4 regions of the Bradyrhizobium sp. 2S1 genome follow, and region 1 is predicted to be linked to each of the others. Evidence: riboswitches for the same ligand, from Rfam matches in the RefSeq annotation. Region 1 holds a riboswitch; each other region holds the start of a gene.

The links. A riboswitch is a leader RNA that binds a small molecule or an ion and turns the genes downstream of it on or off. The one in region 1 is predicted to bind cobalamin.
Region 2: another riboswitch for cobalamin. It lies ahead of metE (5-methyltetrahydropteroyltriglutamate--homocysteine S-methyltransferase); the one in region 1 lies ahead of HAP54_RS10040 (hypothetical protein).
Region 3: another riboswitch for cobalamin. It lies ahead of HAP54_RS31175 (DUF1636 family protein); the one in region 1 lies ahead of HAP54_RS10040 (hypothetical protein).
Region 4: another riboswitch for cobalamin. It lies ahead of HAP54_RS22740 (ribonucleoside-diphosphate reductase subunit alpha); the one in region 1 lies ahead of HAP54_RS10040 (hypothetical protein).

The regions. Positions count from the first base shown of each region.
Region 1 covers NZ_CP147717.1:2,098,326-2,100,521, reverse strand. The annotation lists partial or broken gene HAP54_RS10045 (TonB-dependent receptor) at 1-773, opposite strand, end outside; gene HAP54_RS10040 (hypothetical protein) at 780-1,091, opposite strand; cobalamin riboswitch at 1,201-1,398, opposite strand; gene HAP54_RS10035 (FecCD family ABC transporter permease) at 1,511-2,196, shown strand, end outside.
Region 2 covers NZ_CP147717.1:117,537-119,732, forward strand. The annotation lists cobalamin riboswitch at 707-906, shown strand; partial or broken gene metE (5-methyltetrahydropteroyltriglutamate--homocysteine S-methyltransferase) at 1,010-2,196, shown strand, end outside.
Region 3 covers NZ_CP147717.1:6,630,324-6,632,519, forward strand. The annotation lists gene cobO (cob(I)yrinic acid a,c-diamide adenosyltransferase) at 4-657, opposite strand; cobalamin riboswitch at 694-904, shown strand; gene HAP54_RS31175 (DUF1636 family protein) at 998-1,372, shown strand; gene cobW (cobalamin biosynthesis protein CobW) at 1,369-2,196, shown strand, end outside.
Region 4 covers NZ_CP147717.1:4,806,183-4,808,378, reverse strand. The annotation lists gene HAP54_RS22740 (ribonucleoside-diphosphate reductase subunit alpha) at 1-1,140, opposite strand, end outside; cobalamin riboswitch at 1,350-1,563, opposite strand; gene HAP54_RS22735 (hypothetical protein) at 1,816-2,019, opposite strand.

The DNA.
Region 1 (2,196 bases):
CCGTCGACGATCAGGTCGACGCCGTTGATCAGCGTCTTGGTGAAGCCGGCGGTGACGCTCGCGGTCTGCTGGTTGGCATAGTCGAACGGCGTACTGCTGCCCCGGCGGTCGGTTTGCAGCTCGTTCACCCCGATCGACGGATCGACCAGCCGCCCGCCGGGCAGGCCGAGCTTCTGGTCGCTGCCCGTGACGGTCAGGAAAGCGGTGAGGTCGGGCGTGGTGTAGTTGACGCTGCCGACCGCGTTGCGCTGGTCGAGCGCATTGTTGACGCGGTAGCCGTCGGACTTGATGCCGTTGCCGTAGAACGAGGTGGACCACGGTCCCGCATTGAGCGCCGCGGAGACGGCGGCCATGCGGGTGTTGAACGAGCCAAATCCCGCCTCGGCTCTCATCGTCGTCGGCGGACCGCCGACGCCGGTCTTGGTGATGATGTTGACGACGCCGCCCACCGCATTGTCGCCGTAGAGCACGGCGCCGCTGTTGCCGCGCGTGATCTCGATGCGCGCGATCGAATCGAGCGGGATCGTGGTGAGGTCGAAGCCGGCCTTGTCGACGTCGTTGAGCCGGCGGCCATTGAGCAGGAACAGCGTGTTGTCGGTGGCGAATGCCCCGAAGCCGCGCAGGTCGACCGCGGTCTTGGCGCCGTTCGGCCCGCCATAGAGCGTTTGCAGCTGCACGCCCGGCACCTGCGCGAGGATTTCCGGCAACGACTGCACCGGCGAATGCGCGATGTCGTCGGCGGTGATCACGGCCGAGGACGATCCGACAATGCCGGCGAACTAGCGACCGCCGCTGGTGCCGCCCGTTCCGGTGGCCGTGCCTGTCCCTGTGGTGCCCGATCCGCTTCCGCCGCCTACATTGGTGCTCTCTGCGGTGCCCGGCGCCGGACGGCGCGGTGCCGGCGCTTCGTCCGCAGCCGGCTTGGCGCGCGTGACGTTCTGGTCGCCCGGCTTGGTGACTTCGATCGCTGGTAGCTGATCGGGAGCAGGCGCCTGCTGCGCCCGCGCGGCGGAGACAATAAATACAGGCGCGAGCATCGTCGTCGCGAGCAGCAGCGTGCGCCGCCAATGGTGGAATGGGTAGGACAACATAAGCGAGACCTCGGTAACGTCAGTGGCACGTCACCGCGAACCAGTCTCACCATCGTGCTAACAGCCTCAGGTGAAGCTCATGCCTGTACTCCCCGACCGGCATCTTCGCGTGTGACCACGGCTGACGGCAGGTCTCCTGGCTCGCGGGTCGTTACCCTTCGTCGCCTTCCCAGGACCGAGATTCCCAGTGGCCTGTGACGAAGGATTCACCGCATACAGTTGCGGGGGCAGCCGCGGCCTTGGGGAAGTTTCCCCGCACCGCATTCCCTTTTCATCTCATGAAAGAACCGTCATGTTCATCTAGGGTTCGGCCGGGCAGCAAAGTCAATCCGGCGGAAGTCGGGCGGCGGTCAGACGGCCACGGTTTTTATCGAGTGTCGCTTGTCTGCCACGGCGATCGCTGTAAGAGCATGGATCCAATGAGCGTGCAGGATTTTGCCTTGGCGGCCGAGGTCGCCGCGCGGCGCCGATGGGGCGCCACCGCGGCGCTGCTCGCGCTTGTGGTCCTGCTGTGCGTGATCTCGCTCGGCATCGGGCCGGTGCGGCTGTCGCCGCTCGCGGTGATCGAGGCGCTGTTCGGCGGCGGCAGCGACGTGGCGCAGGTGATCGTGCGCGAGATTCGCCTGCCGCGCACCATTCTCGCGTTCGCGATCGGCGGCATTCTCGGGCTGTCAGGCGCGGCGCTGCAGGGCCTGCTGCGCAATCCGCTGGCCTCGCCGTCGCTGTTCGGCGCGCCGCAGTCGGCGGCGTTCGGCGCGGTGCTGGTGATCGCGCTCGGCCTGGCCGATGTGCGCTCCTACGCGTTGCCGGTGGTCGCGATCATCGCCGCGTTCGGCTCGGTGTTCGCGCTGCTCGCGGTCGCCGGCCGCAATGCCGGGCTGCTGATCCTGATCCTCGCGGGGCTCGCGATCTCGAGCTTTGCCGGTGCTGCGACGGCGCTGGTGATGAACCTCTCCAGCAATCCCTTCGTGGTGCTGGAGATCGCGTTCTGGCTGCTCGGCTCGCTAGAGGACCGCAGCTTTCAGCATGTGGCGCTGGCGCTGCCCTTCATCATCGCGGGTGCCGCCATCCTGCTGAGCCAGGCGAACGCGTTCCGCGCTCTGAC
Region 2 (2,196 bases), 2.0 Mb from region 1:
ACGCTTTAAGCAGGCGGGCGAGATGATAGCATTCACTGGCATGCGCGATCGCTCGTGTCGGCCGGCGCATATCGTGCTCTTCAATCGACCGGAAGATGCGGCTTCGACGCAAGTCCTGTCCTCCGCAAGCAGGTAGAGGCGCTGAGCCGTGCTAGCCTCGGCTTGAGCCGATCAATAGTTTCGAGAGAATCTGTCGAGCGGCGTTACTCAAGAGCGGTCTTACCATCAATCCGAACAAGCCGACCGCCGAGACGGCAACAGCAAAGACACCGAGGGCACTCCAAACAGCCATTTTCATTGCGAGCCGGTCTCCTTGGTTTGGTTGATATGCTTGCCTGGGCAGTATCGCCAAAAAGTGTCCGAGTGACGCCTACCAGAAATGGCTGGCATCACAGAAACACCTCGCGCCGCGTATGCTATCTTATTCGGTGGATCGTTGATTGCTTGGAGAAGGCAGCGCAGCGCGCCGTGCTTGATGAACCGGGGCCAGCTTGCATGAAAGCCGTCTGTTCGACCAAGTGGTCCTCGGCGCAAAGGCGGCGTATTCGGATTTGTCGCTGCCCACGCGGAGGGACTTTCGGGATGTCATCCGATGTCCGTGATTGCAGAGCGACTTCTGCATCGAGGATGAACGGTGGGCATGCCGCTAGGCACATTAGCAGATCGCAACATGAATTCGCGAGGTTGACGGAACATCCCTTTTGCCGATAATTGAAGGTGTCGAGGTTCTCCGGTCTCATTAGGCCGGAGCTAAGAGGGAAGCCGGTGTCAATGCCGGCGCTGTCCCCGCAACTGTGAGCGGCGAGCCGCTGTCCAACGAAGTCACTGAAGCCTGACGGTTTCGGGAAGGCCGGACAGCAGCGCTGAGCCGCGAGCCAGGAGACCTGCCCCGACACTATCTTCGTCCACGGGCGGGGTGTCCCGGTGGTGCGCCAAGCAGCGGTCGCTCGCGCGACTTCTTCTGCCTGCGTCCGCCATGGCCTTTGCCCCCCAATATGGGGTTAACGCTATGTCTCTTCTCTCTCTTCCGGTTGCCACACTCGGAACGCCACGCATCGGTCCAAGGCGAGAGCTCAAGGTTGCGCTCGAAAGTTACTGGGCCGGAAAAATCGCCGAACAGCAGTTGCTCGAGGATGCAGCTGGCCTACGTGCCGCAAATTGGGCTCGCCAGAGGTCTCTCGGTATCACCGTGATCCCATCGAACGATTTCTCGCTGTACGACCAGGTGCTCGACACCAGTGTCATGGTTGGTGCCATCCCAGAAGTCTACGAGACGAATGCCGGATCCATTTCGCTCAAGACATACTTCGCCATGGCACGCGGGTCACAATGCGACGGTCAGGATGGGAGTTGCGGTCACCCGTCGCGTGGATATGGCGCACCCGCGCAGGAGATGACCAAATGGTTCGACACCAACTACCATTACATGGTCCCGGAATTTCACCCGGGGCAGACTTTCAGACTATCCTCTCGCAAACCAATCGAGGAGTACGAGGAAGCCAAGGCCCTTGGCTTTCAGACGCGCCCTGTCCTGATCGGGCCGGTTACATTCTTGAAGCTTGGCAAGAGTGCCGATCGTGCGTTCCAGCCACTGTCACTGCTGGATGACCTGATACCGGTCTATATTGAGCTTTTGAAGGAATTGGCCAAACGCGGGGCAAATTGGGTTCAATTCGACGAACCTTGGCTAGTCCTTGATCTGGATGAGAGTTCGCGAAACTCCTTGGTACATGCTTATGGCCGGCTCGCAAAGGAAGGGCCGGCCATCAAGATCATGGTTGCAAGCTATTTCGGTGGCCTCTGCGACAATCTGGACGCTGCCCTGCGCCTGCCTGTTGCCGGGCTTCACGTCGATCTGGTTCGCGCGCCAGAGTTATTGAGCCAGATCATTGCGAGCGGCCGAAGTGACCTCGTCATGTCGCTCGGCGTCATAGACGGTCGGAATGTTTGGCGATCGAATTTGTCGGCGCTCCGCCAGCGACTGGACCCCGCGATTGCGAAGCTTGGTAAGGACCGCGTACAGATCGCCCCATCCTGCTCGCTGCTTCATGTGCCGGTCGATGTTGAACTCGAGACCGGGCTCGCCTCCGACGTCAAGAGCTGGCTTGCTTTCTCGGTTCAGAAGATGCGTGAGCTTGCGACCTTGGCGCGGGCACTCGCAGGCGACCAGAATGTTGCGAAAGCTCTTGCGGAATC
Region 3 (2,196 bases), 4.5 Mb from region 1:
TTGTCAGAACTCGACGCCCGGCTGGGCCTTGATGCCGGAGCGGAACGGATGCTTCACCAGCGTCATCTCGGTGACGAGGTCGGCGATCTCGATCAACTCCTCCTTGGCATTGCGTCCGGTGAGCACGACATGCGTCATCGGCGGCTTTGACGTCGTCAGGAAGTCGACGACGTCGGCGATGGCGAGATAATCGTAGCGCAGCGCGATGTTGATCTCGTCGAGCACAACCATGCGCAAGCTCGGGTCTGCGATCAGCTGCTTGGCCTTTTCCCAGCCCGCCTGAGCCGCCGCGATGTCGCGCGCGCGATCCTGGGTCTCCCAGGTAAAGCCTTCGCCCATCGCGTGGAATTGACAGAGTTCGCCGAAATGCCCGGTGAGCAGGCGGCGCTCGCCGGTATCCCAGGCGCCCTTGATGAACTGCACCACGGCGCATGGGAAGCCATGCGCCACGCAGCGCACGATCATGCCGAAGGCGGAGGAGGACTTTCCCTTGCCGGCGCCGGTATGAACGATGATCAGACCCTTTTCACCGCTCTTGGTCGCCATGATCTTGTCGCGGGCAACCTTTTTTTTCGCCATCTTGGTCGCGTGGCGCGCATCCAGCGAAACCTCGCTGCTGACGACCTCGTCTTCGGCGCCGTTTTCTTCAGAAATCATGACGTTCCTTCGGCTTGACAAGTTCGAGCCACGGACGAATGGTGGGCCCGCGTTGGTTCCTGTCCTACGACAGGCGAAGAGGGAATGCGATAGGGCTCAAGGTGGGCCTGAAAAGCAGCCGCCCCCGCGACCGTGACCGGAGAGATGCCCAAAAGCCACTGATTCCCTTCAGGGATCGGGAAGGTGGGTATCGAGGGAGAAATCCTGCTCCGCAAGCCGGGAGACCTGCCAACGCAACGTGTAGTGAGACCGGCGGACGGGGTGTTCCGCGACGGGGAACGAACCCATTCACATCGGTTCGTGTGCCTCTTCGCCTCCCGCTGTCAATCCAGGATGGGCGATGAGCGTTACACTTCATGTCTGCATCACGTGCCGCGCCGGCCAGACGCTGGCGGAAGGTGAGCTCGCGCTCGGTGCGCGCCTGCATGCCGCGCTTCTTGAGGCCGGCGTGCCCGATGACGTCAATCTTGTTCCCGTCGAATGCCTGTCGGCCTGTAGCCAAGGCTGCTCGGTCGCGCTCAGCGCGCCGGGGCGGTGGTCCTATGTCTATGGCCGCCTGTCCGCTGACAATGCCAGGGATGTGATCGCCGGTGCCTCCGCCTATGCGGCCGCGCCTGACGGCATCGTGCCGTGGCGCAGCCGTCCGGAAATCTTCCGCAAGCAATCGCTCGCCCGCATTCCACCTCTTTCCGTCGTGCCGGAGGCCGCAGAATGACCACGCTCGCCAAGGTTCCGGTCACCGTCGTGACCGGGTTTCTCGGGTCCGGCAAGACGACGCTGATCCAGCATCTGATCCGCAATGCCAACGGCAAGAGGCTTGCGGTGCTGGTCAACGAGTTCGGCAGCGAAGGCGTCGACGGCGAGATCCTGAAGTCGTGCGCCGACGCCAATTGTCCGGCCGAGAACATCGTCGAGCTCGCCAATGGCTGCATCTGCTGCACCGTCGCCGACGATTTCATCCCGGCCATGGAGCAGTTGCTGGCGCGAAGCGTGAGGCCCGATCACATCGTGATCGAGACGTCGGGGCTCGCGCTGCCGAAGCCGCTGCTGAAGGCGTTCGACTGGCCGGAGATCCGCTCGCGGATCACGGTCGATGGCGTGATCGCGCTCGCCGATGCCGAGGCGGTCGCGGCCGGCCGCTTTGCGCCTGACCCGGCTGCGGTCGACGCACAGCGTACGGCCGACGGCAATCTCGACCACGAGACGCCGCTGTCCGAAGTGTTCGAGGACCAGATCGCCTGTGCCGATATCGTGCTGCTGACCAAGGCCGATCTCGCCGGAGCGGAAGGGATCAAGGCGGCCAAAGCGGTGATTGCCGCTGAAATGCCGCGCGAGGTTCCGATGTTGCCGATCGTCGACGGCGCCGTCGATGCGCGCGTGATCCTGGGGCTCGAGGCCGCGGCAGAGGATGATCTCGCGTCGCGGCCGTCGCACCACGATGGCGAGGACGAGCACGAGCACAATGATTTCAACTCCGTGGTGATCGATCTTCCCGAGGTTTCGGATGTCGAGGCACTCGTCGCTTCGATCAAGGGGCTG
Region 4 (2,196 bases), 2.7 Mb from region 1:
AATGCCATTCGCCTGGAGGAACGAGTGGAAGCCCATCACGCCAAGTCCGACGGAGCGCTCGCGCAGGGCGGCGTAGCGGGCCCGCTTCATACCCTCCGGCGCCGTCGTGATGAAGTGGGTGAGCACGTTGTCAAGGAAGCGCATGACGTCCTCGATGAAGCCGGGTTCCTCATTCCATTGGTCCCAGGTCTCGAGGTTGAGCGATGACAGACAGCACACCGCGGTGCGCTCCTCGCCGCGATGGTCGATGCCGGTCGGGAGCGTAATCTCGCTGCACAGGTTGGAGGTCGAGACCTTGAGACCGAGCTCGCGCTGGTGCTTGGGAAGCGCGCGATTCACGGTGTCGATGAACAAGAGATAAGGCTCGCCTGTCTGCAACCGGTTCTCAAGAATGCGTTGCCATAGCTGTCGCGCGTCGATCTCGCGGACGACCTCGTTCGTCTTCGGGCTGCGCAGAGCGAACGCGGTGCCGGCGCCCACGGCACGCATGAACTCGTCGGTGAGGTTGATGCCGTGATGCAGGTTGAGGCTCTTGCGGTTGAAGTCGCCGGACGCCTTGCGGATCTCGAGAAACTCCTCGATCTCGGGATGCTGGATATCGAGATAGACCGCCGCCGAGCCGCGCCGCAACGAGCCCTGGCTGATCGCCAGCGTCAGGCCGTCCATGACGTGGATGAACGGGATGACGCCTGAGCTGACGCCGCCCTTCACCTTCTCTCCGATCGAGCGAACATTGCCCCAGTACGTGCCGATACCGCCCCCGTTGGAGGCAAGCCACACGTTTTCGTCCCAGGTGCCAACGATTCCTTCGAGCGAGTCCGACACCGAGTTAAGGAAGCACGAGATTGGCAGGCCGCGCGTGGTGCCGCCATTGGACAGCACCGGCGTGGCTGGCATGAACCACAGCCGAGACATCGCGTCATAGAGACGTTGGGCGTGCGCAACATCGTCCGCGAAGGCACAGGACACCCGCGCGAACATGTCCTGGATGCTTTCGCCGACGAGCAGATAGCGATCGGTCAGCGTTAGCTTGCCGAACGCGGTCAGCAGGCCGTCGCGCGATCGATCGAGCGTGAGATCGGACGGCTTTGGCAATGGCGCGAGAGGCCGCGGCAGCGGAGCCGATGACGGCGGCGGCACAACACACCGCTGAGGCGCGGCAGACTTTGGCCGCGCCGGCCACGGCCGCACACTCGGCCACTCAATTAGATGACCATGCTGATTGAAATCGTAAGACGGCGACATCGGCAACCCCGCGATGTTAGGGGGTGAAGCCACGCGCACGACTTGCGAGGAGACGGGTCAAACGTCCCAGGCTGCAAGCGACGCACGGGGCACCCCGCCCGAGGACGTTCTATTCTGTCGCGGCAGGTCTCCTGGCTCGCGGGTCGCTGCGGCTGTCGGCCTTCCCGGTGCTGTCGCGGCCAGTGACCATTATGACAACCGCTCGCCGCTTACAGTTGCGGGGGCAGCCCCGGAATAGCCGTTACCGGCGCACCGGGTTCCCTCTTAGCTTCCATCCTACTAGATGCAGAATGGAAGACCGTGGCAGATCTACATACAGACGCCGCGCGTCGAGATTCGTCAAGGCTTGTGCCAGGGGAGTCGAGACGCAGGACGCCACGTCCGCTCCGGGTCCGGGCCCGCAACGCTCTGTTCGAGCAAATGCCCCCCCCCTGCTTCGGCCCATTCCGTGAAAAGAGTGGCAGCATTTTGATTTCGATGCTCCGTCGCGATGACGGGTGCCTATGCGAGCCCGCGTTGGATAGGAATCCGTTCGGCGAAGGTTCTGGGCGATGCTGGCGAGGGATAATCTCATGACGCGCAACGTTTGGCTTGCAATTCAAAGCGGTCGAGAATGCGATCGAGCTGCGCCAGCAAGGTGTTGCTCTTCTTGTGGAACTGGCGTGAGGTGCGTCCCTGCCATGATCGTGCGATCTCGGTGGCTTGCCGCGCGCGCCAGATCGAGCACGATAGCTCCACAAATGCTTGTGGTACCACTGAGCCTTCAACGCGCAACAGTCGCCGTCGCGCTTGCTGACGTGGCCAAGTGTTTTGGCGCCATGATTTACCAGAGCTCCGATCGCAGTAATGACCTTGCCGGCACAGCGGTTGTCCTCACTTGCGTGGTCATGGATGAAGCCGCCAAGGAGGCTCGATCTTAGTCAGCTTTTCGCAAGCTGCCCCTGCTAGCAT